DNA from 3 places in the Arthrobacter saudimassiliensis genome. Region 3 is predicted to be linked to each of the others. Evidence: riboswitches for the same ligand, from Rfam matches in the RefSeq annotation. Region 3 holds a riboswitch; each other region holds the start of a gene.

Region 1 (7,849 bases), on a different contig from region 3:
GACGCGGTGCGGACGACGTCGGGCGCCTCGCTGCGCTGGCCGGCCAGTCGCGCACCGTCGGGCTGGTGCTGGTGCGCCGCGGCGGCTGGGCCGTGGGCGTGGCCAGGGAGGGACGGCTGCTGCGTTCCAAGACGGGCAGCCGGTATGTGCAGGGCCGGACCGCCGCAGGCGGCGGCTCCCAGCAGCGCTACGCCCGACGACGCGCCAAACAGGCCGATGCACTGGTGGAGGCGGCGGCATCAGCGGCCGCTGTGCTCTTTGCCGCAGCATCGGCCGGGGACGCCGCGCCCCAGTATCTGGCCGCCGGCGGTGACCGGCTGCTGATCAGCCAGCTGCGGGAGGCGAGGGCCCTGCAGCCATGGAGCCGGCTGCCGCTGCTGCGCCCGGTCGATGTGCAGGACCCGAACCTCGCGTCGCTACGCAGAGCTGCATCCGACGCGTGTTCCGTAGCCGTCACCATCCATCTGCCGGACTGACGCTCAGCGCACTCCGGCCCAGAGCTCCTCGACAATCCCGGCAGCCGGCAGCGGGCGGGCCTCACGGAAGCCCCGCCCGGCCCACAGGCTCATCAGGTCGGCGTCTCCCCGCTCGGCGGCTTCCGCCCGCAGCGGCCGGGTGATCTGGTTGACCAGCGGGTAGGCGGCCGGCGCGTCACGGTGCCGGCGCATGAAGTCATTGGTCAGGCCGCGTGCCCACCGGCCGGAGAAGGCCCGGGTCAGCGACGTATCGGCGAACCGCTCCCCCGCCAGGGCCTGGCGGTGCAGCGGGTGCGTTCCGGCTTCAGGCGCCAGCAGCAGGGCCGTGCCCACCTGGACGGCGTCCGCCCCGGCCGTCAGCAGCTCCGCCACCTGCCCCGGCCCGCTGATCCCGCCCGCGGCGATCAGCTCCACTGTTTCGCGCGGTCCGGGCAGGACGTCCCCGAGGACGGTGCGCACACCCTCGAGCAGGTCCGGAAGCGCATCGGTGCCCGGCTCGGCGGCGGTGCGCAGCGTGCCGCGGTGGCCGCCGGCGTCGGGGCCCTGGACGCAGAGGATCCGCGCCCCGGATCCGACGGCGGCTTCCGCCTCCTCGGGGTCGGTGACGGTGATGACGACGGCGGTTCCCGCCTCGTGCAGCTGCCCCACCACCTCGGCGGTGGGCGCCCCGAAGGTGAAGGACACCACCGGTACCGACATCTCCAGGACCAGGCCCAGCTTCGCCTCCCAGCCGTCGTCGTCGGCGGCGTCAGGCAGCGGCAGCGGCTGCCGCGTGGGCGGCAGGGCACCCGTGGCCTGCTCGTCGAGCAGCTGGCCGCGGTACTGTGCGGCCGCCTCGTACGCGTCCGGGCCGGTGCCGGAGGTGGACGCCGTCTCCTGCGTGTTGGCCGCGTCCGGGACGAAAAGGTTCACTCCGAACGGGCGCCGCGTCAGGTCCTGCAGGCGTGCGATCCGGCCTTCCAGCACATCGGCGGCCAGGTAGCCTCCGGCCAGGAAACCCAGGCCGCCGGCGTCGGACACGGCGGCTGCGAGTTCGGGCGTGGACGGGCCGCCGGCCATGGGGGCGGCGATGATCCGCCGCGGCAGGTCATAGAGGCTGAACACAGCGGGCTCCTCGGGTCATCGGTCGGTCAGAGGCGGACGGAGCCGTCGACGCAGGTGACGGACTCGCCGCCGACCCAGATGCCGCCGTCGCGCTGGAAGATCCGCACCCGGCCCTTCCGCCCGACGGCGGTGCCCTGGCTCACCACGTAGCGGTCGGGCGCCAGGCCCGCGCCGATCAGCCAGACGGCCAGGCCGGCGTTGAGGCTGCCCGTGACGGGGTCTTCGGCGATGCCGAGGGCCGGCACGAAGGCGCGGACCTCGAAATCGGCCTCCGAGGTGTCCTCGTAGGGGCCGATGACGCCCACCCGCAGGCTGCCGAGGGCGGCGTTGTCGGGCTTGAGCGAGAGGACCGTCTCGGCGTCGGCCAGCAGCAGGCCGAGCCAGCCGGGCCCGTTGTCCACCCAGGCATGGCCGCGGACCTGGTCGATGCGCAGGCCCAGGGCCGTCACCGCCTGGGTGAGGGTGGGGTCGTCGAGCGGGCCGCTGCGCCGCAGCCGGGGGGCTTCGAAGGCGGCGAGGCCCGCGTTGGCGTGCAGGGTGACGATGCCGATTTCGCACTCCTGGAGCACCGTGCCGGGAGTGCGGGGCCGGTTGCCCGCCTCCAGCCAGGCGTGGCAGCTGCCCAGCGTGGGATGCCCGGCGAACGGGATCTCCCCGTTCGGCGTGAAGATCCGGACGCGGTAGTCGGCGCCGGCGATGGTCGGCGGCATCAGGAACGTGGTCTCCGAGAGATTGGTCCAGCGGGCGAACTGCTGCATGGCCTGGTCGGAGATGTCCTGGCCCTCCAGCACCACGGCCACGGGGTTGCCCAGATACGGGCTGCTGCCGAACACGTCCACCTGCTTGAACCAGCGCTCTCTCATGCCCACACCCTACTACCGGGCTGCCGGGCGGCTGCGCCGACGGCGCGCGCCCTGCGTTCAGGCGGCGTTACAAACTGTTGCGGCCCGGGCCCGCCGTCGGCCGGGCCGTTTGCCCCTCGACCGTGCCGGCCCTAGATTGGGAGCCAGAATCAAGAGTTCCAGCCAGAGGCCCTGGCCGGCTGGACGGCAACCCTCTCGCCGTAGCGGGGTGCTCCAGGTGACGATTCGGCCGCTCCGGTGGATTTCCCGCTGCGGCAAGTACAGCGTCCCTTCGCATGCAGCAGCGCGGAGGACGCCTCAGGCAGAGGACGTCCCATGACACTTGTTACCGATCTCCAGCCGACCGCCCTGCGCCGTGCCTTCGGGCGCTTCCCCTCCGGCATCGCCGCTCTCTGCGCAGAGGTCGACGGCGGCCCGCAGGGCATCGTTGCGTCGTCCTTCACCGTCGGGGTCTCCCTCGATCCGCCGCTGGTGATGTTCGCCGTGCAGAACTCCTCCCGCACCTGGCCGGTCCTGAAGCGGGCCGGGCGGATCGGCGTCTCGGTCCTCGGCACCGGGCACGACGGCGTCTGCCGCCAGATCGCCTCCCGCGACGGGGACCGTTTCGCCGGCCTCAGCCTGCACCAGGCGGACACCGGCGCACTGTTCCTCGACGAGGCTGCGCTCTGGCTTGAATGCTCGGTGGAGAATGAGGTCCCGGCCGGAGACCACGCCGTGGTGCTGCTGCGGGTACACGGCTACTCCACGCACGAGGAACGGCACGAACCGCTGGTCTTCCACGGGTCCGCGTTCCGGAACCTGAGCGTGCCGGCGTTCGCCTGACCCCGCCTGCGGGCCGGGCCGCCTCGGGGCGGGAGCGCACGAAGCCCGGCTGCCAACACGGCAGCCGGGCTTCGTCGCAGACCGGACCTGGGTAGAGGCCCGGCTTCGTTACCGGCCGGACGGGGAAGCGGGAGCGTCGGCAGGCTTGTCCTGCTTCTTCTCCGGCTTGAAGTCGACGCCGGCTTCCTTGCGCTGCTGCGCGCTGATCGGAGCCGGAGCGTTGGTCAGCGGGTCGTAGCCGCCGCCGGACTTCGGGAACGCGATGACGTCGCGGATGGACTCCGCGCCGGCCAGCAGGGCCACCACCCGGTCCCAGCCGAAGGCGATGCCGCCGTGCGGCGGGGCGCCGTACTTGAAGCCCTCCAGGAGGAACCCGAACTGCTCCTGCGCGGTTTCCTCGGAGATGCCCATCACCTTGAACACGCGCTCCTGCACGTCACGGCGGTGGATACGGATGGACCCGCCGCCGATTTCGTTGCCGTTGCAGACGATGTCGTAGGCGTAGGCCAGCGCGGAACCGGGGTCGGTGTCGAACGTGTCGAGGAACTCGGGCTTCGGCGAGGTGAACGCGTGGTGCACGGCCGTCCACTCGCCCGCTCCTGCGGCGACGTCACCGGCTGCCACGGCCGCTGCCGCGGGCTCGAACATGGGCGCGTCGACAACCCACACGAAGGCCCAGTCGCCGGGATTGATGAGTCCGGTGCGGTGGCCGATCTCCACGCGGGCGGCTCCGAGCAGCGCCCGGGCCGAGGACTGGTCACCGGCGGCGAAGAAGATGCAGTCGCCGGGCTTGGCACCGACGGTGCCGGCCAGGTTCTCGCGCTCGAAGTCGGTGAGGTTCTTGGCCACCGGGCCGGTCAGGCTGCCGTCCTCCTGGACCAGCACGTAGGCCAGGCCCTTGGCGCCGCGCTGCTTCGCCCATTCCTGCCAGGCGTCGAGGGTGCGGCGGGCCTGCGAGGCGCCGCCGGGCATCACGACGGCGCCGACGTACGGGGCCTGGAAGACGCGGAAGGTGGTGTCCTTGAAGAACTCGGTGAGTTCGGTCAGTTCCAGACCGAACCGCAGGTCGGGCTTGTCGGAGCCGTACTTCGCCATGGCCTCGGCGTAGGTCATGCGGCGGATCGGGGTTTCGATCTCGACGCCGATCAGCTTCCACAGCGACTTCACGATCTGCTCGCCCAGGGCGATGATGTCGTTTTCCTCGACGAAGCTGGCCTCGATGTCCAGCTGGGTGAATTCCGGCTGCCGGTCGGCGCGGAAGTCCTCGTCGCGGTAGCAGCGGGCGATCTGGTAGTACTTCTCGAACCCGCCGACCTGCAGCAGCTGCTTGAACAGCTGCGGGGACTGCGGCAGGGCGTACCAGGAGCCCGGGGCCAGGCGGGCCGGAACGACGAAGTCGCGGGCGCCTTCAGGCGTCGAGCGGGTCAGGGTGGGGGTTTCGATCTCGACGAAGCCCTCATCGTGCAGCAGCTCGCGGGCCACCCGGTTCGCTTCGGAGCGCAGGCGCAGCGCGGCGGCCGGGGCCGGGCGGCGCAGGTCGAGGTAGCGGTGCTTCAGGCGGGCTTCCTCGCCGACCTCCACATGCTCGTCGATCTGGAAGGGCAGCGGATCGGAGGTGTTGAGGATGACCACCTCGTCGGCGATGACCTCCACCTCGCCGGTGGCCAGCGCCGGGTTCTCGTTGCCCTCGGGCCGCTTTTCCACCTTGCCGGTGATCTGCAGGACGTATTCGTTGCGCAGCCCGTGGAAGACCTCCTCCTCCCGCACCACCACCTGCGCCACGCCGGAGGCATCACGCAGGTCGAGGAAGGCGACGCCGCCGTGGTCCCTGCGCCGGGCCACCCAGCCTGCAAGGGTGACGGTCTGACCAATATGCTCGGCCCTCAGGGTGCCAAGCGCATGTGTGCGCAGCAAAGCAGTCCTCTCAAAGATTGCTTGCGGAAAACACGGTTCCCGCTCAAGGTGAATAGAGATCTCCACAAGAGTTTACCGGTGTTCGCTCCGTTTCCCCGCCGCCGCCTGCGGCCCGGCAGGAGGTCCATGCCCAGCAGCAAGCCCGTGCGTCCCCTCGGCGGCTTCGATGCCACCATGGCCGGGCTGGGATCCATGATCGGGACCGGGCTGTTCGTCGTGTTCCCGCCGGCCGTCGCCGCCTCGGGCGGCCTGCTGCTGGCGCCCTGCCTCATCGCGGCCCTGGTGGCCTACTGCTGTGCGGTGTCCACCTACCAGCTCGCCGGCGCGGTCGATGACCGGCTGCCCGGCACGGACCGCGGCTGGCTGCGCGACGGCGGAGCCGCGCGCACCGCGGCACGCATGCTGCTGGGACCCTACGCCGGCTTCCTCACCGGCTGGCTGCTGATCTGCGCGCTGCTCGCGGCCGCGGGAACCGCGGCGCTGACCTTCGGCACCTACGTCTTCGGTGACCGTGCCGGAATCGCCGCCGCGGCGGCCGTTGCGGCCCTCACCGTGGCCAACATCCTCGGTGCCGTCCGCGGCACCTGGGCGTCGAGGTTCATCGTGGCCTTCGTGATTGCGGTGGCCGGGTTCGCGGCCATCGCCGCGTTCAGCGTCCCGGAGCGGCCGACGGCGGGACTGCCGGCACCCGAGGAACCCACCGCCGCCGGGGTGCTGCAGGCCGCGGGGGTGGTGTTCTTTGCGTTCGCAGGCTACTCGCGGCTGGCGTCCATGGGGCCGCAGGTGAGGCGCAGCGGCGTCAACATTCCGCGGGCGCTGCCGGCCGCCGTCGCCGTCGTCCTCGCCCTGTACCTGGCGGTGGGCGAGTCGCTGCTGGCCTTCTTCGGCCCGTCCGCCCTCGCGGTCGCCGAGGCCCCTCTGCTGGTCCCGGTCCAGTCGGTGCAGAGCACGGTCGGCACGGGAGCGGTCACCGCCGCCGCCGCGGTCGCCGGGCTGGGCGGCGCGTGGGCACTGATCGGGGCCATCGGACGCACTGCGGCGTCGATGGCGGACGACGGCGACCTGCCGCGGCTGTTCCGCAGCGCCGGTTCGGAATCCGGCAGCGTCCCCGGCTCCGGGCATCCGGCAGGCAACCGGCGGGCCCTGCCCGGGTCGGCGCTGGCAGCCCGGGTCCAGGCCCAGCCGTGGGCGGCGGAGGCGGCGGCCGGCGCCGTCGTCGTGCTGCTGTGTTTGAGCACGGAGCTGACCACCCTCCTCGCAGCCGCGTCCTTCGGACTGCTCCTGTATGCGGCGGTGACGGCGATGGGTGCCTTCGCCCTGCGGACCCGCCCGTGGTTCGCCCCGCGGCTGCTCAACTTCCTCGGCCTGGCCGGGGCGCTGCTGCTGGCCCTGGCGCTGCCGCCGCTGGTGATCGCGTGGATGGGGATCGTGCTGCTGTTCGGGCTGGTGGTGCGGCTGAGCTTCCGGCGCGGGCAGGACGCCCCGGGCCTGCTCCCGCCGCCTGACTAAGCGGTACCGCCGGCGCCTCCGGGCCGCCGCTCCGGCCCATCCTCCGGCCACCGGCGCCGGCCGGCCCGCGTCCTCCGGGCCCGGCTTCGGCATGTCCTCCGTTCGGGGGACGTGCCGGGTGCCGGGTCTGGCTAGGGTGAAGGCATGCCCTCCGTCAGTTCCGAGCCCACCGCCGGCAGCCCCGCTCCCCGGATCTGGCCCGGCGGCGTGGTTGCCGCCGTCGGCTATTTCGCCGCCGGGTCGGTGCTGATGCTGATGCAGGCCAACGTCGCGACCTTCCTGCCCGGTTCCGGGCTGCCCGGTCCACCCTGGGACTGGTTCGCCTATCTGCTCCTCGGCTGCGCGGGGCTGCTCTTCCGCAGCGCCAACGTCCCGCTCATGCTCGCGCTGACCGCCCCGGCGGCGGTGCTGTGCCTGCTGGCCGACGCGGGCGTGGCCGGTTTCCTGCTCACCTTCGAGGCCATCTACTCCGGCATCCTGTACGGCCGCCCGCGGCTGAGCCGGGTGGTGGCCCGCGTGGCACAGGCCCTCGCAGCCGTCATGGTGGTGGTCGTCACCGCGACCTACCGCGACGTGGAAACGACCGTGCTGGCGACGGTCCAGGCGCTGGTGGTCTTCCTGATGCCGGTCTGGTGGGCCGGGGACCTCCGGGCCCAGCGGGACCGCACCGAGGATGCCCGAGCCCGGGCCGAAGCCGAGCGCCGGGACGCGCTCCACGCCCGCGAGGTGGCCGCCCTCCAGCTGGAGCTGGCCGTCACCGAGGAGCGGGCCCGGATGGCGCGGGAGCTGCATGATTCGATTGCGGGGCACCTGTCGGCGATCGCGCTGCAGAGCGGAGCCGCTGCGGCGGCCGCGGATCCCGCGCTGACCTCCCGGGTGCTCAGCCAGGTCCGCGCCGAAAGCCTGCGCGCCCTCGAGCAGATGCGCAGCATGATCGATGTGCTCGAGTCCCGCGACGGCCGCGGGCTGCCCGTCTCCGGGCAGGCCGACCTCGCAGACCTCGCCGGCTCCGCCGCCGCTGCGGGCACCCCGGTGCGGATCACCGGCGGAGAGCTCCTGCCTGACGAAGCGCCCGCCGCCCTCCGCTCCGGGGTCTTCCGGATCGTGCAGGAGGCCCTCACCAACTGCATCCGGCACGCTCCCGGCCGGGAGGTGCTGGTC
Region 2 (7,849 bases), 870 kb from region 3:
GCGGCCTAGAAGGCGTGCTGGATGACCCCCGTGCATCCGAGGGTCCGGCCGAGCAGCGCCTGGAGTTCGTGCTCCGGGGCACCATCGCGGTCCTGGCCGAGCGGCTGCCCTATGTGACCCTGCTGCTGCGCCTGCGCGGCAACACCGAGATCGAGCGCGATGCGCTGGAACGCCGGCGTGCGTTCGACCGCCGGGTCGCGGCGCTGGTCGACGCCGCCCGCACCGAAGGCTCGCTGCGCAGCGACATTGACCCGCGCACCACCACACGGCTGCTGTTCGGCACCATCAACTCCATCGTGGAGTGGTACAAGCCCGGCGGGCCGATCTCCCCGGAGAAGCTGGCCGACGACGTCATCACCATGGTCTTCGACGGGCTGCACGCCCGCTCCTGAGGCGTCTTTTCCGCCCTCCGGCCGCCCGGGAGGCGGATTGGGCGACGCACCGGCGCAGCCGGCGAGGGCATCCGGCGAGAATGACCAGCGCAAGCAGTTCATGATTCGACCGCTTAACGGCAAAGGCCGGCGGCCCCCAGGGGCCCGCCGGCCTTCGCCGTTGCCTGCAGTGTTGCGGCTGATCAGCCGTCGGCGCGCTGCTTCTCGACCAGGGTGAGGACGTCGTAGGTGGCCACGATCTCGTCGTTCTGGTTGGTCAGCACCGCATCCCAGGCCACCTCGCCGTATTCATCAGTCTCGCGCGGAGTGATCTTCTTGGCGGTCAGGGTGACGCGGATGGAGTCACCGGCCGCGACCGGAGTGATGAAGCGCAGGTTCTCCAGGCCGTAGTTGGCCAGCACCGGTCCCGGAGCCGGCTCCACGAACAGTCCGGCACCCCAGGAGAGCAGCAGGTAGCCGTGCGCCACGATGCCCGGGAAGAACGGGTTGGCCTCGGCTGCTTCCTGGTTGGTGTGGGCGTAGAAGGTGTCGCCGGTGCTGTTGGCGAAGGCGGTGATGTCCTCCAGGGTCACCTCGCGCAGATCCGAGCGCACGGCGTCGCCGATCTTCAGCGTGGCCAGATCCTTGCGGAAGGGGTGCACGTCGTCGAAGGTCCGGTCGGCGCCGGTGTGCCAGACGCCGGTGACGGCGGTGAGCATGTTGGGCGAGCCCTGGACGGCGGTGCGCTGCATGTGGTGCAGCACCGAGCGGATGCCGCCCAGCTCCTCGCCGCCGCCGGCGCGGCCGGGACCGCCGTGGACCAGGTGCGGCACGGGCGAGCCGTGGCCGGTGGAGGTCCGGGCGTCTTCGCGGTTCAGCAGCAGCACGCGGCCGTGATGCGCGGCGATTCCGGTGAGCAGCTCGCGGGCGGTGTCGGGGTCGTTGGTGCACACCGTGGCGGCCAGGGAGCCGGAGCCCATGGCGGCCAGGCGGACGGCGTCGGCCAGATCCGTGTAGCCCACCACGGAGGCCACAGGGCCGAAGGCTTCCACGGAGTGCAGCTCCTCGGCCTCACGGTTGTCCCAGGTCAGCAGGACGGGCGCCAGGAAGGCGCCGTCGTCGGCCGGGCCGCGGCTGCCGTCGGCATGGACGACGTCGGGCGCCTCCAGCGAGCCGTAGGCGATCTGCGCTCCGCCGCCGAGCAGCCGGTTCACGGACTCGCGCACGCCGTCGAGCTGCTCCACGGAAGCCAGAGCGCCCATGGTGACACCCTCGCCGCGGGGATCACCGAGGACGATGCGCTCCTCGATCCGGGCGGCGGCAGCCGAGACGACGTCGTTCACCCGGTCAGCGGGCACGATGGCGCGGCGGATCGCAGTGCACTTCTGGCCCGCCTTGACCGTGATCTCAGTGACCAGGGACTTCACGAACGCGTCGAACTCGGGGGTGCCGGGCGCGGCGTCGGGCCCCAGGATCGCGGCGTTCAGGGAGTCGGTCTCGCAGGTAAAGCGGACCCCGCCCTCCACCACGTTGACGTGGGACTTCAGGCGGTTGGCGGTGGAGGCGGAACCGGTGAAGGAGACCATGTCCCGGTAGTCGAGGTGGTCGAGCAGGTCGCGGGCGGACCCGGAGATCAGCTGCAGCGAGCCGGCGGGCAGGATGCCGGATTCGGTGATCATCTTCACCGCTTCGGCCGCCAGGTATCCGGTGGGGGTGGCCGGCTTGACGATGGTCGGCACGCCGGCGATGAACGCGGGGGCGAGCTTTTCGAGCATGCCCCAGACCGGGAAGTTGAAGGCGTTGATCTGCACCGTGACGCCGGGAATGCGGGTGTAGATGTGCTCGCCGATGAAGGAGCCGTCCTTGGACAGCTGCTCGATGGCGCCGTCGATGATCACCGTGGAGTTGGGCAGCTCGCGGCGGCCCTTGGAGCTGAAGGTGAACAGGACGCCGATGCCGCCGTCGATGTCCACCATGGAGTCGCCCTTGGTCGCGCCGGTGCGGGCGGAGATCTCGTACAGCTCGGCCTTGCGGGAGTTCAGGTACTGCGCCAGCTCCTTGAGCTTGAGGGCGCGCTGGTGGAAGGTCAGGGCGCCAAGTTCGCGCTGGCCCACGGTCCGCGCATGCTCGACGGCGGCGGCCAGGTCGAGGCCTTCGGAGCTGACCAGGGCGAGGGTCTCGCCGGTGCTGGCGTCCCGGACTTCGGCGGGAGCGGAGACCTGGCTGCGCTCGGGGGTCCACCAGGCGTCCTGGACGAAACTGGGAACGATCTGCACGTCAACGGCTGTTGCGGTCATCTTTGACGGGCCCTTTCGGAACGGGACGGGATTCCGGCCTTGGATGCGGCAGCGGGGCCATCCCCGTGCACAGATAACTGACCGGACGGTCGGTAATAAACTCCAGCGTACCGCAATCGTCCGTGGTGCACACCACTGCGTCGACCGTTCACCGCCCGGTTTCGGGCCTCCCCGGCTGACAGCGGCCCGGCTGCGCACTAGCCTTGATCCTCCCTCAGCTGCTCCACCCTTTCGCCTGGAGGCTCCCATGGCATCCCGTATCCTCCGCGCATTGCGCCGTTCTGCCGGCGCCGCTGTCCTCCTGGCCCTGGCTGCCGGAGTTGCTCCGGCAGCGGGGGCTGTTCCGGCAGCGGGGGCTGTTCCGGCAGCAGAGGCCACGGTCACCTGGCACGGAGGCAGGGGCGATGACGGCGGGCGCCACCCGCGCGGCCGCACCGTCGACTATGTGGCCCTCGGCGATTCCTATGCCTCCGGCTACGGCGGCAGCGACGACGTCCGGGAATGCGGCCGAACCGCCTTCGGCTACCCGGCCCTGCTGGATGCCCTGCGCCGGGTGGATCTGCAGGCCGACGCCACCTGCGCCGGAGCGACGGCGCTGACCACCGATCCCGCCCCGCCGGCCGGGCCCGTGGACCTGCCGCAGCAGATTGACACCGTGCTGGCCCAGGGACTGCTGCACCGCGGCACCGATCTGGTCACCGTGACCATCGGCGGCAACGACGTCCGCTTCGGTGACGTCGTTGCCGCGTGTGCCGGCCCCGGACTGCCGGCCACCTGCGCCCCGGCCATTGCCCAGGCCCAGGCGTATGCCCGGACCGTCCTTGCTCCGGGCATCGCCGCCTCGCTGCAGCGGATCCGGGACGCAGCCCCGCGGGCCGAACTCGTGGTGACCGGGTATCCCCACCTCTTCGAGGCCGCCGTCCCCGGCGCGCTGAGCGTACCCGCCCAGGAGCTGTTCAACGCCGGCACCGACGAGCTGAACGCCGTCATCTCGGCACAGCTGCCTGAGGACGCGGTGTTCGTGGACGTGGTGGACGAGTTCGCCGGGCACGGCATCGGCTCGCCGGACCCCTGGATCCGGCTCGAAGGCGGGCCGTTCGACCTGCACCCGAACGCCGCCGGCTACGAACAGGGCTACCTGCCGGCCATCCTCGCCGACGCCTCATTCGACGACCGCCGCGGGCGGCCCGGCTGCCGTTGAGCCCGCAGGAGAACCCGTCGGAAGCTGCGGCGCGGGGACGGACCGGGCCGCGCCGGACAGGACCGGCGCTTCCCCGGTGTCCGAGCCCTGCGCTACAGTAAATCCAGCTTCACGAGATGTGGCACCCGACGCGCCCGGCGCCGAGGGAAGGCTCCGACCTGCCACACACCAACCCCCTTGTTCGGCGGGTGGTTCGGATGACGAAGCGGCCTGCATTCGCCGCAGGCCGTCCGCCTGCGGCACCTCCAGGGTTCCGGTACGGCGGGGGGGCAGCGGCATCCGGCGCAGGCAAGGACAACCCGAAGGGGAACTTTCTTGGGCACCGATACCACGTCCCGCTGCCGCAGCTACACGCCCGGCCACCGCGTCCACTGGATCCACCACCGCCGGATGGCCGAACTGGACTACTGGGTGGACGTCGAGATCCATGTGGATGCCGACCTGCAGCTCATCCATCTGATTCGCGAGGGGCAGCAGCAGCTGTTCTGGTTCCACGACGTGCCGGCGCTGGCCGCGGCGCTGAAGATCGCCGTCGCCCCTCCGCAGTGGTGCCCGCGGTATTCCACGCTGATGGTTCCGGGCGGTTTCCTGGGACCCACCGGGAGCTCTTTTTTCTACTTGGCCCGGCTGGACCGGGTTCATCCCTGCCTGCGCCCGGGCCTCAGCCGATCCGCTGAGGACCAGGTGGCGTCGAGTGAGTGACCGGTCAGTGAGCGGCCATTCGGATCGAGCATCCGGGCCCGCAGCAGGTCCGGCACCTCCGGCCGCGCACCTGCGCTGCGCAGGTAGCCCTCGGTATCGAATCCCTCCAGCGCCGTGAGCAGCGCCGCCCGTTCCGCCTCCGCGCGGTCATGCAGCTCGGCCGGGGTCAGCGGCCGTTCCCGCGGCGTACGCTGCCGGGCGTGGTGGGCGTTGATGCCGCACAGGCCCTGGACATAGTCGGCGGCGATGGTCTCCGGGGCCGCGCCGGCCAGCTGCAGCAGCAGCATGGCGACCAGCCCGGTGCGGTCCCTGCCGGCGGAACAGTGGAAGACGACTCCGCCGTCGGGCGCATCAGCGATCGCCTCCATAACGGCGGCCAGGCGCTGCGGCCAGCGGCGCAGGTTCTCGCGGTAGAACCTGGGCGAATCCATGTAAGGGCCGGTGAGCGCGGTGAAGTCGGGATCCTGCCAGTCCTGAATCGGCAGGGACAGCCGCCGGAAGCGGGCCTGGACGGCGTCGGGCACGTCAGGGTCGCTGTCCCTGCGGCCCTGCTCCTGGACATTTCGCAGGTCGATCACGGTGCGGACCCCGTCATCCCAGGCCTGGCGCCAGCCCTGTTCGGTCAGCCACTCCGCGCGCCCCATCCGGATCAGGCGGCCCGGCCGGACCCGGCGTCCGCCTGCCACGGGCAGCCCGCCCAGGTCCCGGGCGTTGACGGCTCCGTCCCAGTGCCTGCTCCGGCTGTCGGCTTCCATGCATCCAGCGTAGCCTCGGGCGGGCAGGGAGCCTCCGCGCGGTCTCCGCCACCGCCGGATGACCGGCGGCTCCACCGAATCGAGAAGGAGAACCGGATGTCCCCGATTGAAATCATCGAAAAGCCCCTCCCTGCCCTCCGGCTGGCTGCCCGCACGGCCGTCGTGTCGGAGCAGCCCGAGATCGCCGGCGTCGTCGGCCCGCTGTTCGACAGTGTGGCTGCCGAACTGGCCCGGGCCGGAGCGTCGCTGGCGACGCCGGTGGCAGTGTACGAGGCAGGCGAGGCAGGGTTGCGTGTGACCGCCGGCTACGAGCACGCCGGGACGGCGCCCGACGGCGTCGAGACGGTGGGACTGCCCCGCGTCGCCGCCGCGGTATGCGGCGTCCATCTGGGCTCCATGGAGCGTATCGGCGAAAGCTGGCAGGCCCTGCACACGGAGATCATCGCCAGGGGATTCGTTCCGTCCGGGCCCTGCCGGGAGCTCTACCTACGCGCGGTCTCCGATGATCAGAGTGACTGGGTGACTGAGCTGCAGCAGCCCGTCATCCGGCCCTGAAACGACAGTTTCCCGCGGTGGCCGGCCGGACGCCGACAAACGCGGGAAACTGTTGGTGGCCTTGCTAGTTAAGGATCTGGTACCTGAATTCAGGCTGCACGCCGGAGATGCGAAGCTGACCGTCCTCGCTCTTCGTGAAATGGTAGATCAGCTTTCCTTCCACTTCCTCGTCGGTCTTTTTGCCGTTTACCTCGGCGACGTTGACGTAATCAATATCCAAGGCGACGGAAATGCCGTTCTCATCTCCGATGGGGCCGGCGTCGATTGCGGTCGTCTCGATGGCGCGGTCCTTGATATGGACCTCGCCCTCGCCGTAGACGAGGCCGTAGCCGTCCGATGTATCACTGGCTTCCCGGTGGGTGCCCTTGAACACGACGGCGAGGTTCGGGTCATCGGAAATCAGGCTGTTGTAAATCTCCTGCTGCCAGACCGGGTCGAACTTGTCCATGTTCAGCTCCCACCAGTCGACCCTGGCCTGGCTGTCGCCCGGGGCGCCGTTGGCTGCGGTGTCAATCATGTCGACCGCCATTTCAACGGCGAGGCGCTGGGCTTCCTTGATGTCCGCCTCGCTCCAGACCGAGCCTGCCGCCTCGGTGATGACCGAGGGTTCGAACGTGAAGGCAGGATCATCCGGCAGGATGGTTGTCTTGCGCCACTCTCCCCGCTCGTCGGAGGCCAGCTCCTTCAGGGTGGGCATGCCGTCGATCGTCGGCCCGTACTCCACCCCGTCCACAATCACTGTGGTTGGGGACGCTGCGGGGCTCTGGGCGTCAGCCTCGCTTTCACCTGAACAGCCGGAGACGAGAAGGAGGACGGCTGCGGCACCGGCAACCATTCCGGGCTTAATGATCCTGGACATACGCGGCATGCTGACCCCCATTGTCATAAGTATCCGCTTTCAGGCATTCCCGGCAGCGGCCTAAGGCGAGTAGTCAACCCGGGGCGAAGATTGAAGTCAAATCCGCAGATAGGCATTCGCTATCTCCGCGAATTCTCCGGATGCAGGCAGCCCGCCCCCGAAAACGGGAACGGGCTGCCGATGCCGGTTGAGGGTCAGCTCCAGTCGTAGAAGCCCTTGCCGGACTTGCGGCCCAGTTCGCCGCGGGCCACCTTGTCCCGCAGGATCTGCGGGGGCTCGAACCGCGGGCCGAGCGTGGAGGCGAGGTACTCGCTGATGCCCAGGCGCACGTCCAGGCCCACGATGTCGGTGGTCTTCAACGGGCCCGTGGGGTGCTTGTAGCCCAGCACCATGGCGTTGTCGATGTCCTCGGCGGACGCCACGCCCTCCTCGACCATCCGCATCGCCTCCAGGGAGATGGCGACGCCGAGCCGGGAGCTGGCGAAGCCGGGGGCGTCATTGACGACCACGGGGGTCTTGCCCAGGTCCGTGACCCAGGCCGGAGCCAGGGCGGCCAGCTCCTCGGACGTCTGCCGGGCCAGGACCACTTCGATCAGGGTGGAGGCGGGCACCGGGTTGAAGAAGTGCAGGCCGCAGAACCGCTCGGGGCGGGCCAGCTTGTCCGCCAGGTCGGAAACGGACAGCGACGAGGTGTTCGACGCCAGCCACGCGGTCCCGCCCAGCTGCTCCTCGACCCGGGTCAGGGCGGAGACCTTCAGCTCGAAGTCCTCGGGCACGGCCTCGACCACCAGGTCGCAGCCGGCGAAGGATGCGTAGTCGGTGGACACCGACAGCCGGGCTTCGAGCGCCTCGCGGGTCTCGCTGACGGTGCCGCGTTCCACGCTCTTGCCGACGGCCGAGGTGACCCGCTCCAGGGCACCGGCCGCGGCGTCGTCGTCGCGCTCCACCACGGTGACCGCGGCGCCGGAGACGAGGAAGGCGTGGGCGATGCCCGCCCCCATCCGCCCGCCGCCGAGGACGCCGACGGTTTTGGGGATGCTGGTCGGGGTGGTGCTGGATGCCATTACTTCTTTTTCCTTTCCAGGAATGCCTGCATGCGGTCGAACTTC
Region 3 (7,849 bases):
TAGTAGCTGGTGACCTTGTAGCGTTCGATGATCTCGAAGTGCCGGCCGGCATGCGGCACCGCCGGGGTGCCCTCGTAGATCACCTGGGTGACGCCGTTGGACAGCGGCCCGTAGATCTCATACGTGTGCGCGGTGACCCAGGCCAGGTCAGCGGTGCACCAGTGCACGTCCGTCTCCCGCTGCGCAGGGTCCGGGTGCGAGAAGAGGTACTCGTGGCTCCAGGAGGCCTGGGTGAGGTAGCCGCCCATGGTGTGCACCAGGCCCTTGGGCTTTCCGGTGGTGCCGGAGGTGTACATGATGAACAGCGGGGTCTCGGCGTCGAACGCCTCCGTAACGTGGACGTCGGAGGCGGTGTCCACGGTCTCGTGCCACCACAGGTCCCGGCCCGCGGTCCAGTCGATGTCCGAGCCGGTGCGGCGGACCACCAGCACGTGCTCGATGGCGTTGTCGCCGGCGACCGCGGCGTCGGCATTGGCCTTCACCGGAACGGCGGTGCCGCGGCGGAACTGCCCGTCGGTGGTGACCAGCAGCTTCGCGCCGGTGTCCTCCACCCGGAACTTCAGCGCTTCGGCGGAGAAGCCGCCGAAGACCAGCGAATGCACCGCCCCGATCCGGGCGCAGGCCAGGGTGATGACGATGGTTTCCACGATGACCGGCAGGTAGATGACCACCCGGTCGCCGCGGCCGATGCCCAGGGCGAGCAGCGCGTTGGCGGCCCTGGACACGTCCTTCTGCAGATCGGCGTAGGTGACGGTGCGCCGGTCGCCGGGTTCGCCCTCGAAGTGCAGCGCCACCTTGTCCCCGCGGCCGGCGGCGACGTGCCGGTCCACGCAGTTCACCGCCACGTTCAGGGTGCCGCCGGCGAACCATTGGATCCTCGGCACGGTGTACTCGGCGTCGGCGGCCGGCACCTCGGGAGCGGAGAGCCGGCGCGGCCGGTCAAAGGTGTGCGCGGTATGCCAGGGCGTTTCCCACTGCAGCCGGCGGGCGGCGTCCTCCCAGAACGCGATCCGCTCCGCCTCCGAGGCGAAGCCGGCGACGTCCTCCCGGCCGGCCGCCGGTACGCCTTCGGTGTCGGTGAGGTTCAGGCCCATCGCCGCACCGCCCACCGCTCGACGATGCCCAGCAGCGCATCGGTGGCCTTGCCGATCACGGCCAGCAGCACGATGGCCAGCAGCAGCCGGTCGGTCCGGCCGTTGTTCTGCGAATCGGTGAGCAGGAAGCCCAGCCCCATTGAGGAGGCGATCAGCTCCGCGGCCACCAGGAACAGCCATGCCTGGGCCAGGGCCAGCCGCAGGCCGGAGAACACCGAGGGCACGACGGCGGGCAGCTGCACCGTGCGCAGCAGCCGCAGCCCGTTCAGGCCGAAGGCGCGGGCCGCCTCCACCAGCTTCGCGTCCACGTGCCGCAGGGCCAGCGAGACGGTGGTGAAGACCGGGAAGAACGCGCCGATGGCGATCAGGGTGATCTTCGAGTCCTCGCCGATCTTCATCCACAGGATCAGCAGCGGCACCCAGGCCAGCGACGGCACCGCCCGCAGCGCGCCGATCGCCGGGCCGAGCAGCACGTCCGCCAGCCGGGACAGGCCGAGCAGGGCGCCGAGCACCAGGCCCAGGGCCGCGCCGATCGCGAAGCCGATCAGCACCCGCTGGGTGGAGATCGCCACGTGCAGGCCCAGCTCGCCGCGGGAGATCAGGTCGGCGGCGGCCGTGGCGACCGCCGTGGGGGAGGGCAGCTGCACCGGGCTGAACAGCCCGGCGGCGGTGACGGCCTGCCAGGCGGCGAGGATCAGGGCCGGGACCAGCAGGCCCAGGCCCAGCCGGGCCCACCGGTTGCCGAGGACGCCGCGGGCGCCGGCAGCCCGGTCGGGCTTCGGTGCGGCTGCGGGGGCACCCGCGGGGCCGGCTGCGCCGCCGGGCACGACCGCCGCGCCGGTGGCGTAGGGGACGTCGGGCGCCGTCACTGTGCGTCCCTGATGGCGTCGGGATCGGCCTGCTGCACGAAGGAGTCGTCGAGCAGGGTGGCGATGGCCTCGTCGATGGCCGCCTGGTCGGCGACGTCGCCGGTCTCCACGAAGCTCGGGCCGACCTTCTCCAGGACCGTGCGCTGCGCCTCGCCGGGGGCGGGGTCGACGTCGAGGTTGCTGCGCTCGAGGATCACGGTGCGGGCCACCTCCAGGTTCAGGCCGGCGACGTCGGCCAGGATCTGCGCGGTCTCCTCCGGATTCTCGGCGGCCCAGGCGCGGGCCTTTTCGTAGGCGTTCACCACGGCCTGCGCGGTTTCCGGCTGTTCCTCGAGGAAGGACTCGGTGGCGTTCAGGAAGCCGTAGGTGTTGAAGTCCAGGTTGCGGTAGAACAGCTCCGCTCCGGCCTGCTCGGCGCCGGCCATGATCGGATCCAGCCCGGCCCAGGCGTCCACGGAGCCGTTCTCCAGGGCGGTGCGCCCGTCGGCGTGCTGCAGGTTCTGCACGGTCACGTCGGAGGTTTCCAGCCCGGCCTCCTCCAGCGCCTGGACCAGGAAGAAGTACGGGTCGGTGCCCTTGGTCGCGGCCACGGATTTGCCTTGAAGGTCCGCGACCGAGGTGATGTCCGAGTCCGGGGAGACCAGCAGGGCCGCCCATTCCGGCTGGGAGTAGATGCTGATGGTCTTGATCGGGGAGCCGTTGGAGCGGGCCAGCAGGGCGGCGGAGCCGGCGGTGGAGCCGACGTCGATCGCTCCGGCGCGCAGCGCCTCGTTGGCCTTGTTGGAACCGGCCGACTGCACCCAGTTCACCTCGATGCCGTCCTCGGCCAGGGTCTCCTCCAGCCAGCCCTGGTCCTTGATGACCAGGGACAGCGGGTTGTAGGTGGCGAAGTCGATGTTCAGGGTGCCGGCGTCGCCGGTGCCCGCAGCGGCGGGATCGGCGGCGTCCTCACCGGCCACGCAGCCGGTCAGGGCCAGCGAGGCGGCGGCCGCGGCGGCCAGGAGGGTGAAGGGACGGCGGAGGGAACGGCTGTTCATGGGAGTCCTTTGCTGGGAACGTGCTGAGCATGGGTCGGGACACGGCGGTCCCGGAGCCGGCGTCGGGAGGACGGCGGCGGGGAAGGAAAAGGGGAAGCGGAGGCAGCGGGCGGCGTCGACGGCCTAGCGGCGTTCGACGCCGAGGCTTTCGAGCAGCTCGACCCGCATTCGGGCCAGCCCGGCCGAGGCACGGTCCCGCGGGCGCTCGCCGGGCACGTCGATGACGCGGGTGATGGTGGCGCCGGGGGCCTCGCCGTCGCGGCCGAGGACGATGATCCGGTCCGCGAGCTGCAGTGCCTCGTCGACGTCGTGGGTCACGAGGAGCACGGTGGCGGGGGTGGCCCGGTGGATGTCGAGCAAAAGGTCCTGCATCTTCAGCCGGGTCAGCGCGTCCAGGGCGCCGAACGGCTCGTCGAGGAGCAGGACGCCGGGGGTGCGGGCCAGCGCCCGGGCCAGGGAGGCCCGCTGGGCCATGCCGCCGGAGACGGCCGTCGGGCGGTGCTTGGCGAACCGGCCGAGCTCCACCAGCTCCAGCAGTTCGGCGACCTTGGCCTTGCCGGCGCTGGCGCTGATGCCGCGCGGCAGGCCCATGGCGATGTTCGCCTGCAGGGTCTGCCACGGCAGCAGCCGCGGTTCCTGGAACGCGACGGCGCAGCGTTCGTCAATGCCGGAGACCGGAGTGCCGTCGATCAGGACGGAGCCGCGGGTGGGGTGGTCCAGGCCGGCTGCGGCGCGCAGCAGCGTGGACTTGCCGCAGCCGGAGGCGCCGAGGATGGCGAGCACCTCACCGGCACGGACCTCGAAATCGACGTCGCGGAGCACGGTGTGCGCCTGCGGCCCGGAGCCGAAGGTCCGTTCCAGCGCGCTGAAGGTGACAGGAAGGGCGGAGCCGCGCCGGGTCTCGGCGGCGGCAGGGGACTGGGATGCCAGCACAGATGTCATAGATTTCTCCATCGATCCTGGCAGTAGCACCCTACGGAGATCGCCCTGGGCCCGCGGTGCGGGCCTCCTGCGGCGGTCTCCTCGTTATCGCCGCGCCTCAAGGAGGAAGCACGGCGACCAGGGTTGCTGCGGCGTCACGGAGCCAGGTCTCTCAGCCGCTCGGGATGGTCAAGAGACCACTAAACGCCCCCGCCCCGGGATCCGGCAAGTCCGGGCGTAACATTTCCTGCGCCTGCCCGGCCCGCTTTCCGGCGGCCTTTCCAGGCCGGAGGCGCGTACCGGCGTCGGGCATTACGGCCCGTGACCCGGCACGTTTGCCAGCCGGGCCGGCAGGGCCCACGATGGGACGCGTACCCATCCGGAGCGGCCGAGAGACCTGGCTCGTCGACGCCGCAGCAACCCCCTGTTCCGCAGGGACGGTGCTACTGCCAGGACCGATGGAGGAATCTCATGCCTGCTTCCGCGCGCCGCCAGATCCGTTTCAACGCCTTCGACATGAACTGCGTGGGCCACCAGTCCCCGGGCCTGTGGCGGCATCCGCAGGACCAGTCCGCCCGCTACACGGACCTGGACTACTGGACCAGCCTGGCGCAGACCTTGGAGAAGGGCCTGTTCGACGGGCTGTTCATCGCCGACGTGCTGGGCACCTACGACGTGTACGGCGCCTCCAACGAGGCGACCCTGCGGCAGGGCACCCAGGTGCCGGTGAACGATCCGCTGCTGACCGTCTCCGCCATGGCGCATGTGACCGAGCACCTGGGCTTCGGCGTCACCGCCGGCACCGCCTATGAGCACCCGTACCCGTTCGCCCGCCGGCTGGCCACCCTGGACCACCTGACCCGCGGCCGGGTGGGCTGGAACGTCGTCACCGGCTACCTGCCGTCGGCGGCGCGGAACATGGGCCAGGAGGACCAGCTCGAACACGACGAGCGGTACAACCACGCCGACGAATACCTCGAGGTGGTCTACAAGCTGCTCGAAGGCTCCTGGGAGGACGACGCCGTCGTCCGCGACCCCGAATCCGGAGTGTTCACGGACCCGGCGAAGGTGCACGAGATCCGGCACGAGGGCAAGTACTTCAAGGTGCCGGGCATCGCGATCACCGAGCCCTCCCCGCAGCGCACCCCGGTGATCTACCAGGCCGGGGCCTCGCCGCGCGGCGTCGCGTTCGCCGCCGAAAACGCCGAGGCGGTGTTCATCGGCGCGCACAGCAAGGAGAAGCTCAAGGCCACGGTGCAGCGGATCCGCGACGCCGTCGAGGTCGCCGGGCGGGACCGGCATGACGTAAAGATCTACACGCTGCTGACCGTGATCACCGACGCCACCGCCGAGGGTGCCGCCGCCAAGCACGAGGAGTACCAGCGCTACGCCAGCACCGAGGGCGCGCTCGCGCTGCTGTCCGGGTGGATGGGCATCGACCTGTCCGAATTCGACCTGGACGCGCCGATCGGTGACGTGCAGTCCAACGCCATCCAGTCCGCCGTTGCGAACTTCCAGAGCGGCGACGACGGCGGCGCGCCGTGGACGGTGCGCGACATCGCCGCCGCTGCGGGAATCGGCGGGCTGGGCCCGCGCCTGGTGGGCTCCGGCGCCGAGGTGGCCGAGGAGCTGATCCGCTGGGTGGAGGACACCGACGTGGACGGGTTCAACCTGGCCTACGCCATCACTCCGGGCACGTTCGAGGACATTGTCGAATTCGTGGTGCCCGAGCTGCAGAAGCGCGGCGCGTACCGGACGGCGTATGAGCCGGGCACGCTGCGGCACAAGCTGTTCGGCGCCGGAGACAAGCTGCCGCAGACGCACCGCGGCGCCCGGTTCCGGCTGCGTCCCGCCGAGGTCGCCCGCTGATCAGAGCGTCGAGGCCACGAAAACCTGCGCCGGCCCGGTGAAGGCGGCCGTCGCGGGCTCGCCGGCATACAGGATCTTGGCTCCGGGCTCGATCTCCGCCGAGGTCCCGTTCACGGTGATGCCGGCGGGGTCCAATGCGGCCAGCACTCCGCTGAACGGACCCACCCGGACGGGTTTCGGGTCCTTGCCGACGACCACCCTGCGCAGGTCCAGGCCGTCGCTCCAGAGCGGGATGCGCTGCTCGCCGTCGCCGACGTCGAGCACGGGCAGGGGGAAAGGGGCCGGCTGTCCGCGGCCGGTCAGCTGCTGCAGTTCGCAGAGATCCACGTACTCCTTGGTCAGGCCGGCCTTCAGCGCATTCTCCGAGGTGCCCATCACCAGCACGGCCTGGCCGGAAAGATAGGTGTGCAGGCATCCCGGAGGAATCACGGCTGCGTGGCCGGGATCCAGGTGGATCAGCTGCATGCAGACGGCCAGCAGAATGCCGCGGTCCTGAGGGAACAGCTGCTGCAGCCGGCGGACCACGGCCGCTGCCTCCGCGGCAGGTCCGTCAAGGCGAGGTGCACGGGCGACGGCCTCGGCGGTTTCCCGCAGGGCGGCAGCCGTTTCATGTGGCGTCATGCGCAGGATCGAGTGGATGGCCGTCTCGTGGCGGAAGCGGAGGTAGGAACGGAGCCAGGGCAGCTCCAGGTCCGCAGCTATGGCCTGAAGCTCCTCCGGAGTCCGTTCCCCTGCAAGCACGCGCAGGGGCGTGAGGGCCACGGCGACCTCACACTTCGGCTCCCGGTCCTTGTAATTGCGGTTGCCGGCGGCCAAGGGCACGCCTCGGGCCTGTTCCCGCACAAATCCCGCCAGGGCCTGCTCCCAGTGCGGGTGCAGCATGATCGGCAGCGGAACGTCGGCGTCCAGGACCTGGAGGCGGAAGGGAAACGGCGAGCCGGATTCGGTCACCGGAGGCGGCAACGCGGCGGCCTGATCCGAAGCGAATCGGGCCAGCGTTTGCCAATACGTTTCGGGATTCCAGTCGACGAGCACGCTGCGGGGAGACGGAGATACTGAAGGTCGGCGGGAGGGGGCTTCGAAGCCGGTATGTGCAGAATCAGTTCGCACGGGGAGTCACTGCATTCACTGGAAAAAAACTCACTGGAAAAGGGGACCGGAGGTGCCGGCGGCCGGGGACCGACCGTCCGCAACCACTTTTAATATTTTACGCTTCCAGGCCGGAAGACTCCCCGTGAGCCTGCTGCCGGGAGTGCGTTTTCCTGCCCCCGGTTTCCTGCCCCCCCGGGGTGCCGGGGCAGGCCCTTCAGGCCCCGGCCCGTCGCTTCACCGCCGCCTCCACCGCCGCGACCAGCGCGTACAGCAGGATCGAGGCAAGCGTCACCGCCACCACCGCCGCCCACACGTAGTCGTAGCGGGCCCGGGACACCGCCGACACGATGCCGTAGCCGATGCCCTGCCCCGTGGCCAGCCACTCAGCCAGCAGCGCTCCGGTCAGCGCGCCGGGAATGGACACGCGCAGCGCCGTGAAGAACGCCGGCGCCGAAGACGGCAGGGCCACCTTGCGGAAGGCATCCCAGCGGCTGCCGCCGTAGACCTGGATCACCTCCAGCATGGCCGGGGACGCTGAACGGAGCCCGACGACGATGGTCACCAGGGCGGGGAACAGCACCACAATGCCGCCCATCGCCGCCACCGTGAGCTGCCCGCGGCCGAAGATCAGGATGATCATGGGTGCCAGCGCGACCAGCGGCACCGAGCGCAGCAGCATGGCCAGCGGCATCAGCGCCTGCTCCACCCCGCGGAACAGGGTGAAGAGCGTCGCCGCCAGCAGGGCGGCGGCCATGCCGGCCGCAAACCCCATGCCCGCGTCCAGCAGGGTGTGGCCCAGTTCGGCCAGCACCAACGCCCGGTTCGCGCCGGCGTCGGCGTCGAGGACCAGGTAGCCGAACACGTCTGCCGGGCCTTTGCCGATGTAGGCGGAGACATCGAAGATCTCCAGCAGCGCGATCCAGAGCACCCCCACCACGGCCAGGGACGCAGCCAGGCCGAGCAGCAG

What was found. Region 3 has a riboswitch for S-adenosylmethionine ahead of AC5RV6_RS07005 (LLM class flavin-dependent oxidoreductase). Riboswitches for the same ligand answer to the same signal wherever they lie in the genome.
Region 1: another riboswitch for S-adenosylmethionine. It lies ahead of AC5RV6_RS09855 (flavin reductase family protein); the one in region 3 lies ahead of AC5RV6_RS07005 (LLM class flavin-dependent oxidoreductase).
Region 2: another riboswitch for S-adenosylmethionine. It lies ahead of AC5RV6_RS02795 (hypothetical protein); the one in region 3 lies ahead of AC5RV6_RS07005 (LLM class flavin-dependent oxidoreductase).

What each region holds. Positions count from the first base shown of each region.
Region 1 covers NZ_JBNHFX010000002.1:578,718-586,566, forward strand. The annotation lists gene AC5RV6_RS09840 (acVLRF1 family peptidyl-tRNA hydrolase) at 1-476, shown strand, start outside; gene AC5RV6_RS09845 (nitronate monooxygenase) at 480-1,580, opposite strand; gene AC5RV6_RS09850 (PhzF family phenazine biosynthesis protein) at 1,607-2,443, opposite strand; SAM riboswitch class IV at 2,591-2,710, shown strand; gene AC5RV6_RS09855 (flavin reductase family protein) at 2,759-3,265, shown strand; gene aspS (aspartate--tRNA ligase) at 3,374-5,179, opposite strand; gene AC5RV6_RS09865 (APC family permease) at 5,306-6,688, shown strand; gene AC5RV6_RS09870 (sensor histidine kinase) at 6,833-7,849, shown strand, end outside.
Region 2 covers NZ_JBNHFX010000001.1:608,106-615,954, forward strand. The annotation lists gene AC5RV6_RS02780 (TetR/AcrR family transcriptional regulator) at 1-392, shown strand, start outside; gene paaZ (phenylacetic acid degradation bifunctional protein PaaZ) at 575-2,668, opposite strand; gene AC5RV6_RS02790 (SGNH/GDSL hydrolase family protein) at 2,916-3,869, shown strand; SAM riboswitch class IV at 3,977-4,104, shown strand; gene AC5RV6_RS02795 (hypothetical protein) at 4,185-4,571, shown strand; gene AC5RV6_RS02800 (tyrosine-protein phosphatase) at 4,508-5,326, opposite strand; gene AC5RV6_RS02805 (GyrI-like domain-containing protein) at 5,423-5,881, shown strand; gene AC5RV6_RS02810 (hypothetical protein) at 5,946-6,740, opposite strand; gene AC5RV6_RS02815 (3-hydroxyacyl-CoA dehydrogenase family protein) at 6,935-7,804, opposite strand; gene AC5RV6_RS02820 (enoyl-CoA hydratase/isomerase family protein) at 7,804-7,849, opposite strand, start outside.
Region 3 covers NZ_JBNHFX010000001.1:1,476,026-1,483,874, forward strand. The annotation lists gene acs (acetate--CoA ligase) at 1-1,094, opposite strand, end outside; gene AC5RV6_RS06990 (ABC transporter permease) at 1,085-1,963, opposite strand; gene AC5RV6_RS06995 (aliphatic sulfonate ABC transporter substrate-binding protein) at 1,960-3,000, opposite strand; gene AC5RV6_RS07000 (ABC transporter ATP-binding protein) at 3,124-3,942, opposite strand; SAM riboswitch class I at 4,294-4,386, shown strand; gene AC5RV6_RS07005 (LLM class flavin-dependent oxidoreductase) at 4,393-5,790, shown strand; gene AC5RV6_RS07010 (type I phosphomannose isomerase catalytic subunit) at 5,791-6,741, opposite strand; gene AC5RV6_RS07015 (ABC transporter permease) at 7,097-7,849, opposite strand, start outside.